2 regions of the Bacillus spongicola genome follow, and region 1 is predicted to be linked to the other one. Evidence: riboswitches for the same ligand, from Rfam matches in the RefSeq annotation. Region 1 holds a riboswitch; the other holds the start of a gene.
The links. A riboswitch is a leader RNA that binds a small molecule or an ion and turns the genes downstream of it on or off. The one in region 1 is predicted to bind FMN.
Positions count from the first base shown of each region.

Region 2: it holds a riboswitch for FMN, as region 1 does, so the genes downstream of both, ribD (bifunctional diaminohydroxyphosphoribosylaminopyrimidine deaminase/5-amino-6-(5-phosphoribosylamino)uracil reductase RibD) here and U8D43_RS04320 (ECF transporter S component) in region 1, are expected to answer to the same signal.

Region 1 covers NZ_JAYKTS010000004.1:132,311-137,415, reverse strand. The annotation lists gene U8D43_RS04335 (hypothetical protein) at 1-1,032, shown strand, start outside; gene U8D43_RS04330 (peptidoglycan DD-metalloendopeptidase family protein) at 1,221-1,958, shown strand; gene U8D43_RS04325 (hypothetical protein) at 1,952-2,194, opposite strand; FMN riboswitch at 2,322-2,461, shown strand; gene U8D43_RS04320 (ECF transporter S component) at 2,614-3,195, shown strand; gene U8D43_RS04315 (ferredoxin) at 3,261-3,509, opposite strand; gene U8D43_RS04310 (YpbB family protein) at 3,788-4,843, shown strand; gene U8D43_RS04305 (RecQ family ATP-dependent DNA helicase) at 4,827-5,105, shown strand, end outside.
Region 2 covers NZ_JAYKTS010000019.1:22,115-27,219, forward strand. The annotation lists gene U8D43_RS13245 (bifunctional 3,4-dihydroxy-2-butanone-4-phosphate synthase/GTP cyclohydrolase II) at 1-512, opposite strand, end outside; gene ribE (riboflavin synthase) at 525-1,187, opposite strand; gene ribD (bifunctional diaminohydroxyphosphoribosylaminopyrimidine deaminase/5-amino-6-(5-phosphoribosylamino)uracil reductase RibD) at 1,172-2,305, opposite strand; FMN riboswitch at 2,410-2,544, opposite strand; gene tnpB (IS200/IS605 family element RNA-guided endonuclease TnpB) at 3,320-4,408, opposite strand; gene tnpA (IS200/IS605 family transposase) at 4,418-4,816, opposite strand; gene U8D43_RS13270 (hypothetical protein) at 5,014-5,105, opposite strand, start outside.

The DNA.
Region 1 (5,105 bases):
ACCATTAATATGATTAATAATCGATCAGGCGATTCTAAAGAATTTTCATCAGATGCAAATACGGTAATAGAATCTAGTCCTTCTTCACTAAAAGAAAAAAATGAATTTTTTGATTCAACAGAAGAAGGGGATTTTTCGGATTCTTCTAAAATTGCAAACGATGGAGAGCCTGAACGCGAGAGTCTAATTCAAAATAGTGACTTAACTACTACTAGGCAATATGCTTCTGCTAGTGATTTGGAGTTTTATACAGCTCAAACTTTTGGTGTTCTATCTCCGGATGGATTTGTAGTTCCAATAACTATGCTCGCTCCAAAAGTAGAAGAGAAAAGCTGGTTAAATAGATTTCATATGCTCTCATCCCAACTTCCAGAAGAAGATTGGGGATTTGATGCGACCTTTCCACTTAACGCAACTCTTCAGTTTGACGAACACGATAGAAAGCTACAGTATACCTTTTTGTCTAAGGATGAGGTGGACCGTATTAGTTCTGGTAGCACATCGGAGTTAAATTTCTTTTCGATGTTACAATCGACTTTCCAAGAATATGTTGATATTATTGAATTTTCATTATCAGATGGATCTGTCCCTGAATTTTCAAATACAGGTGAGTTGAGCTCTTTTGACTTAACCAAAAACAAACAAAAAGGGTACTTTTTATATGAATTGAATCATAACGGAACGCAATTGTTGGTACCTTCTGATGTGAGATACAGCAGTATTGAGGAGGCGTTTTCGGCTATGAAAGAAAAACCGAATGGCTTTTATGAGCCGCTCATTCCAGAAGAGCAGATGCTTAGAATAGAAAATAAGGGAGATGTCATTAGTATTGCTTTCCAACCAACTTTAGCTTTGAATGAATTGGATCAAAGTGAGGTTAGAAAAATGTTGGAGGCGCTCCTCCTTACATCGAAAAGCTTTGGGTTTCAAAAAGTGCAATTTTCAGATATGGGCACAATTAAATTGAATGGATGGGATTTTTCACAACCTATTTCAGTGCCTGTAGGTCCTAATAAAATGGTCCTTAAATAAACAGGAAACACCCAATATGCCTTTCTCATTGCTACAGCTCAAAACAAAAAACAGTCAGCATAGCTGACTGTTTTTTGTTTTGAACTCATAGAATCATTGATTTATGGAAATGATGATTCTAGGTATGGTCTCCATTAATTGTTTGGAAGAAACCGTGTTTTCTACCAGGGGAAAGGGAGGTAATGAAAATGTATAAGTTGTTACATAGGATTGTGATAACAATCTTGGTTATTTTCGGATGTAGCGTCATTAACGTAAGTAGTACTCGAGCAAATTATTCAATCGAGCAAACATGGATTTTTCCAGTGGATGGAATGATTTCTGATTTTTTTGGCTCAAGAGGTGGAAATCATAAAGGGTTAGATATTGCAGGTGAGGAAGGGACTGCTGTGGTTGCAGTAGAGCAGGGGGTAGTATCTAAATCCTATTTCTCATCTTCATATGGGAATGTGGTATTTATTCTTCATAACAGCGGTTACGAGACGGTGTACGCACATCTACAATCTCGTTCTGTAGGTGAAGGTGAGGTTGTTCAACAAGGAGAACAAATAGGATTGATGGGGAGTACGGGAAGATCAACTGGTTCACATCTTCATTTTGAAGTTCATAGTAAGGGATGGACATACGAAAAGGAAGGAGCGGTGGATCCTTTTCACATATTTGGAAAAGGAGAAATAGGACAGGCTGTCACTGCCCATCAACACAATCCTTATCACGAAGAAAGATTAGTACAGGTTAATAAAGCGGTTTCTCCTTATGAAATGATCCACATTGTTAAACACGGTGACACCCTCTGGGCATTATCTCAAAAATATGAGACATCAGTCGAGGCGATTCAATTGGCGAATAGACTAGATGGAACGACCATTGTTGTATCCGAAAAGTTGAGTATTCCAATATCGAAAACCATTTCTTCAAATTATTGAGTTTGAATGACTACTGCAGTGAGATTTTTGGTATTTTTATTTATTTCACGGAGCATTGAGGGCAAAGCGATCAGGGGACTCGGGCATTTGTCAGCCCACTGCGTGAATCGGGATTCACTACGTGTACTGCCAGATGCCTGCCGTCCCTGGCAGCCACTTCCGCTTTTCGTGATCCAGCTACAGTGGCTTGACCTGAGGCTCGGGTCAAATGAATAACTCTCCAGTGATGCAGGCATCACCTACGAGCTCTTCATTTGCCTGTCGCCTCAGGTCAAGCCACTTTCGCTTTTCTCTTGATTTCGAACTTTTTTCTTTTCTCTTTTTTGTTTGTAGGGTATAATAAATAATGTAAGAAAATTAAAGATTCGTCTTCGGGGCAGGGTGTAATTCCCGACCGGCGGTAAGGAGAGTTTATTTCTCTAAGCCCGTGAGCCTTTCTTCGGATTGGCTGATTTGGTGAGAATCCAAAGCCGACAGTATAGTCTGGATGGGAGAAGATGAGGGTGTGCCAGCGTTCAAAAACTTTGTTTAGAACGTCTATTTGGATATGCCTTAACTCTCCCTCAAGTATTCAACTTGAGGGTTTTTTAATGAAATCCAAATGGCAAACCTTTCTTCTGACGTTAGATGAATCGTCAAAAGGAGAGAGGACAACATGAAGAAAATGAATGTTAGAACGTATGTCAGTGTGGGGATGTTAAGTGGGTTAGCGTTTGTGTTGATGATGCTAAACTTTCCACTACCACCATTTCCAAAGTATTTAATGGTGGATTTTAGTGATGTGCCTGCTTTAATTGCAGCCATTATATTTGGACCAATCGCCGGCATTTTAGTTGAGTTAATTAAGAACATCCTCGATTACTTCTTAACCGGAAGTGAAACAGGTGTTCCAGTGGGTCACTTTGCAAACTTTATGGCAGGGATCATGTTTGTTTTACCGGTATATTTTATTTACAATAAAGTGAAAACCAAAAACGGAATGATTGTTGCTTTAGCATCAGGTTCGGTCATTATGGCTGTTGTCATGAGTGTGCTCAATTATTATGTGATTTTACCAGCCTATACATTATTCTTGAATATGCCAGCGATGAGCAATGAAGCAACTCGTCAAATGATTGTTACGGCAATATTACCGTTCAACGCAGTAAAAGGTATCGTAATCGGCGTGGTGTTTATGCTAATGTTTGTTCGTTTGCAATCTTGGATTGAAAAACAAACTCAATATAAAGGGGTCTAATCCCAATATAAAACGAGTGCTGAATATTCAGCACTCGTTTTTAGCATTCCTCTATAGAGGGAAAACTATTCAAATTTCAATGAGTCTCCATCGAATGTTTCATCGGCAATTTTAATGGAGTCTGTTGGGCATCCTTCAAATGCATCGATCATATCTTCTTCGAGTACTTCAGGGACTTCAACAGTTCCAGTATTGTCGTCTAATGTTACGAATGCAATGCCTTCATCATCGTAATCATAAATATCTGGTGCAGCTGCTCCGCAAGCTCCACATGCAATACAAGTATCTTTATCTACAATTGTGTACTTCGCCATGTATAAACCTCCTAATACTATTTGTGATGTGTCAATAAATATACATTTTTGGTGTATGTGAAGAAATGTATATGTTTTTTGTCTCAATAATAATATTAATCGTGATTGCTGAACATTTCAATAAAAAGATGTTGTAAATTAGCTTTAATTGTTCTTGATTCAGGTGCTTCTTATTAAGATTTCCCACAATAAACGAAAAGAAAACAAGCGATTATTGGATAAGTCGTGGTAAAATATTGACATTGCCAAAGAAGTGAGGAGTGAGGAGACTGACGTTTTTGGATGCTGTTATACTACACTGTGTCAAGCAATTGAACGGGGAGCGCACGGTTTATGGAATTTTTCATTTGTTAAATGGGAAGCGTTCTTCACAAACAATTCAAGATGCCCATTTATATGGACTCACCTCTTTTTTTCAGACGGCTTCTTTTCTATCGAGAGCAGATTTTCAAACAAGAATTCAATTTTTTCACCATAAAGGGTGGATTATGGAAATAAAAGAAGAAACCTTTTTGATATCAAATCGGGGAGAGACTACACTAGAGCGCTATTTTCTAAAACATGCTTTTCCTGTCCATATTAACGGATGGGAGTTACAAAAGATTAGTGATCAGTTTTGGAAAAGATTAACATTACTGATACAAGTTTTATCCCATTCTTTGAAAAAAGAGACACATTATTTTCCCATTCAGCGAGATGTTGAAGTTCAACGATGGATCAAACAGTTTCTTCGTTCATCAGGCAACCGTGAAATTTTGACGGAATGTCTTCTTCACGAGCTACATGCACTTTTCTCAGAAGATAACTTTCCAATAGATCCTCTATTTATAGTAACTCGTTTAAGTGGTGCAGGCTACATTGGACATACGCTTACCCAATGTGCAGATGCCTTTCGCGTGGAGGAAACGGAATTTTATTTTTTATCTTTAGAGGGTCTTCATTACTTAATAAATCGGGTAATGAACGAGAAGAAATCTTTTTCAGTACTTAATCAGATAATTTCTGATCTGTTTCTGCCGATTTCTCTGACGGAATCGACTATGAAAACATATCAAGAACTCCAAAGAGGTTGGTCGAAAGAACGGATTGCTGAAAAGAGACGATTGAAAATCGCGACAATTGAAGATCATATCATTGAAATTGCTTTAAATGATAAGTCCTTTAATATGCAGATGTTCATTCATGAGAAGGATGCCCAAAAAGTAGTACAAGCATCTAAGACTTTGCCCCATAAGAAATTAAAGCCATTAAAGGAGCTGTTTCCACAACTATCTTATTTTCAAATTCGACTAGCTTTAGCAAAAGGAGTAAATGGGTATGGACTTAAATCATGAGCTAAAGAAGCATTTTGGCTATTCATCTTTTCGAAAGGGACAAGAGGAGATAATACAATCTGTACTTGACGGGCAGGACACACTGGCTGTTTTGCCAACTGGTACGGGAAAATCAATTTGCTATCAATTATCTGGATATTTAATGACTGGTTCTGTTCTAGTAATTTCTCCTCTTTTGTCTCTTATGCAAGATCAAGTAGAACAAATGAAAGCAAGTGGTGAAAAACATGTAGTCGCAATTAACTCATTTTTATCATTTGAA
Region 2 (5,105 bases), on a different contig from region 1:
GCCATTTGCCCATCTTCTTTAATAATTTCACAAATGACTCCTGAGGGTTTAGAACCAGCTATTTTCGCTAAATCTACCGCTGCTTCGGTATGGCCTGCACGAGTTAATACTCCACCCTCTTTAGCGACTAAAGGAAAAATATGCCCTGGTCTTTTAAACTCTTTGGCGTCTGAAGAGTCATTCATTAACTCTAAAATTGTAGTTGCTCTTTCAAAAGTACTAATACCCGTATGAGTGGATATATGATCCACACTAACAGTAAAAGCTGTTCCGTGTGAATCGGTATTTTGACTCGTCATGTAAGGGAGATCAAGTTGTTCTGCTTTGTCTTGGGTGATAGGCACACATACTAAACCACGACCTTCTTTGATCATAAAGTTAATCGTTTCTGGAGTAATTTTGTCCGCAAGTGCGACAAAATCTCCTTCATTTTCACGGTCCTCATCATCAACGACGATCACCATTTTCCCCTCAGTTAGATCCTTTACAGCTTCTTCAATCGTATGAAACATCAAAATTCCCTCCTATTCTGTGAATCCATGTTGTTTTAAAAATTGAACATTTATCGATGAATTAGATGTGGATGAACCGTTCTCTTTCTTCAGGAGTCGATTCAAATATTTTGCGATCATATCACATTCAATGTTTACAACATCGTTCTTTTTTTTGCTGCTTAAACTCGTATCTTTTTGCGTTTGGGGAATGAGTGAAATCGTAACGCAACTTTCCTGATCATTGACAGAAAATATCGTTAGAGAAGTTCCATCAATCGCAATCGATCCTTTCTCCATCATATATTGCATGAATTCTTTTGGCAGGTGAATATTTAGGTAGAGTGCATTCTCAATATATTCTTTTCTTTTGATGACGCCGGTTGTATCTACATGTCCTGATACAAAATGACCGCCAAAACGACCATTTGCCTTCATGGCTCTTTCTAAGTTCACTTTTGACCCTAGTGGAAGGACTTTTAGAGAAGTGGCATGAAAGGTTTCTGGCATCACATCTGCTGTAAAACTAGACGGAGTATATGTGGTTACCGTTAAACACACACCATTCACAGCTATACTGTCACCAATGGCCAAGCCAGAAAGAATCGTGCTACATTTTATGTACAATTCCATCGATTCCGTTTTTTTGCTTACTGCTCCTATCACGCCTATTTCTTCAATCAGACCTGTGAACATTTTTCGACCTCATTCCCTTTTGGCTTAGCAATAATTTTCAAATCTTCCCCAACAAATTCAATACTTTCAAATGTGAGGGACAATCCATTTGAAATAGTCTCAGCGCCGTTTCCACCGAACACATTAAGACTATTTTGCCCGCCAATAATCGTTGGAGCCATGTATAAAATAAGTCGCTGAAATAATTTTTCAGATAAAAAGCTACCGTGAATACTCGCTCCCCCTTCAACCAACAAAGAAGTAAGCTGTCTCTTACCAAGTTCTTTTAAAACAAATAGTAATGACACCTCGTCGATTGGACTTCTTATGATGACACAATTACGACTTGCTAATTCTGCTTCTTTTTGTAATGATGCTTGGTTACCACAAATGACGATAGTTTCACTTAACCCATCTTGCACTACATGGCTGTTAAGCGGGATTTGTAAATGAGTGTCTAAAACAATTCGAATAGGGTGATTTCCTGTGCGGGGCAATCGCGTAGTCAGGTTGGGGTTATCGTGTAAAATGGTGCCAATCCCTACCAATATGCCGTCATGCCAATGACGATATTGGTGGGCATCTTGTCTTGCGAGCTCTGAAGTGATCCACTTGCTATCCCCTGTCGAAGTAGCGATATTCCCGTCAAGCGTCATTGCTGCCTTTAAAGTGACATACGGAGTTTTATGTAAGAGATAATGAAAAAATTCCTTATTCAAATCTCTTGCCTCTGCTCCCATCTGCCCAACTTCAACATCGATTCCAGCGCTTTCCAGTAGGGATACACCCTTACCAGCTACTAACGGATTTGGATCTAGAGTAGCAATAAACACTCGTTTAACTTTTTTTGAAACAATCAACTCTGCACAAGGAGGTGTTTTTCCGAAATGGGCACACGGTTCTAACGTGACATATATATCCGCATTTTTCGCATCTTCACCAGCTTGCTCAAGGGCATAGACCTCTGCATGTGCCTGTCCAGCTTGTAAATGAGCTCCTGAACCTATGACCTTCCCATCCTTCACAACAACTGCACCTACAGTTGGATTTGGGGAGGTTTGTCCTTTGGCCGCTAAAGCTAATGAGATCGCTGTTTTCATATAGATTTCATGCACACAATCAGCTCCTCTAACGTTCATTCAAATATATGAACTTTTAAATAAAAACACAAAAAACCTGAGCGTAATGATCACTCAGGGCAAATGGCATGACTAAATAGGCGAAAAATAATACTATTTTCGCAGAGTTCCTTCTCCCATCCAGACTTTAACTGTCGGCTTTGGAGTTTCACCAAATCCACCGCAAAATGCGGGTCACGGACTAAGAGCTAGCGCTCATCACCGCCGGTTGGGAATTCCACCCAGCCCCGAAGGATAACCTATTGAATTACTATTACTATACCATATCTAGAGTATAGTATGAACAATTGATACTTGGAGAAAAATTTGTTGCCATAATGCTTAGCTTTTCATTGAATGGTGTATGTAGAACAAGAAACCAATTTCATTTTTTGAATTCCGTTATCACACTTCAAATAAATCTTTTTCGCAAATTTTGTTGTTCTTCGAACTAGATTACTAACTGTGTTATAACTTTGTTTCTTGTTATTACTTGGGCTATATTTAAACGTAGGTAGTAAAAAAAAGGAATCCATCAATAATTAATTTGAATAACATCAATGAATACGAATATACTTTCGCATAAAAAAAGACGAGTGCACGAAGCAACTCGTCCCTTCTTTTACAAATTAAGAAACTTACAACACCCTTCAGCAATGTGAAAAAGCTACTATACCCCGGCAGTTATGATAGTTTGGTACTTACTCCTTTAATGAAATTCTTCCATTCGGAAATGGGTAGCTTTATGTCAATGAATGAAGGACTAAGATGGCAATGCCTAGATACTTACTGATTCATCTAAGACATTTACACATTTTGTTTTTTTAACTGATTGGTTTTATGCATTTACATTCAGATTTACAGATGAGTAAAGAAAATCTTGGTTGAATTGAATTTCCTTATCCGTGAACTACACGCCACTTAACACCCTTACGGTTCGTTTGAAGTGGGTGCTTCTTGGGAAGTAGATCCTTTTTTAGCTATCTATATTTACCAAACTATGAGGGTAGTTCCTCCCCCTATGGAAGATACCATTTACATGGCTAATTTTAGCAAGTTGATACTTGCATTTATGTCTCTATCATGATGGACATGGCATTCAGGACAATCCCATTCACGAAGTTTGAGATTTTTCACTTCTTTGTTTTTGTAACCACAACACGAACATAATTGACTGCTAGCATAATTCTTAGGCGCGATAATCAAATCACGACCTTTCCACATTACTTTGTAGCCAAGATATTCTCTGAATTTAGCCCAAGAGACTTCACTGATTGCTTTTGCCAACTTATGATTCTTTATCATATTTTTCACCTTCAAGTCTTCAATCACAATCACTTGGTTTTCGTTTGTGATTTCATTACTTACTTTGTGAAGGAAATCATTTCGTTGATTGGTAATCTTTTCGTGAAGTTTAGCCACTTGTAGTCTAACTTTAGTTCTATTACTAGACCCTTTCTTTTTGCTTGACAAAGAACGTTGAAGAAAAGCTAGTCTTTTTTCAGCCTTTCTCAACCATTTAGGATTTTCGTATTTTGTACCGTTAGACAATATTGTAAAGTCTTTCAATCCAACATCAATGCCAACCATTGTATCAAGTTTAGGGTACAACTGTTCGTTTTCCTCCACCAAAACAGAAGCAAAATACTTTCCTGTTGGAGTTTGAGAAATTGTAACAGACTTAATCAGCCCAGAAAATTGTCTATGTTGCTTGATTCTTACCATTGTTTTCAACTTTGGAAGTTTGATATAACTGTTTTCAATGCGAACAGTTCCTTTTTGGTTGTTGGTCGTATACCTATGATGATTGTCTTTTTTGCTTTTGAACTTTGGAAATCCAGTGGACTTATCACGAAAGAAATTAGCGTATGCTTTGTTTAGATTCATTTGTGCATTTGCTAAAGCAAGGCTATCCACTTCCTTTAGAGACGGAAATTCAGCTTTATATTGTGCAGGAGTAGGATGTTTAATGGATTTGTCTATGCATTCTTGAGATTTTTTATAAGAATCGATTCTATCAGCAAGCATTTTGTTATACACCAAACGCACACATCCGAAGGTTTTTGCGAACAATATTCGTTGTTCCTTATTTGGATAGAGACGATACTTATATGCTTTCAACATTACCAACACCTACTTCCTACCTTGCTTTTCAATGGACTGTTTGATTGTTTCTATGGAAGCACCGCCCGTTGTAATCAAACAGAAGCTTCTTGACCAAAACATTTCTTTCCAAAGCTTTTTTCGAACCAAGGGATAGTCACGTTTTATCAATCGAGAACTGGCACTCTTATAAGCATTTAGAAACTTGGATAATTCACTATTAGGATGTGCCTTGAACATGACCTGTATATGGTCTTTATCGTGATTCCAATCTTCAACCGAAATATTATACGACTGGCCTATTCTCACAAAAATATCTTTTGCATAGTTGGACATACTATCATCAAATATTTGTCTACGATATTTCACTACCAATACTAGATGATAGTGCAAAAGAAAGACTGAATGTTTATTACTATCTAATTTCATTATGTTATCAACCTTTATGTATGTACAGACTGATTTTAACATAATTTACTAATAGCTACAAATACTTTGGCTGACGCCAACCGAAAATTCATCTCCCACATACTCATTGGGCTACGCCCTTCACATTCCTTGAAGTGAGAGAATTCTTTTCGGAAACCTAGTTAAATATTCTTTCTTCTTCCCTAATGACTATCATTTTAATCATAATTTTTTAATTTAATTTGATTTTTTATGATAAAATGCGTCAATAGTAAGATCATCCTTTTCTCCCATTCTGGTGTTTTTATGT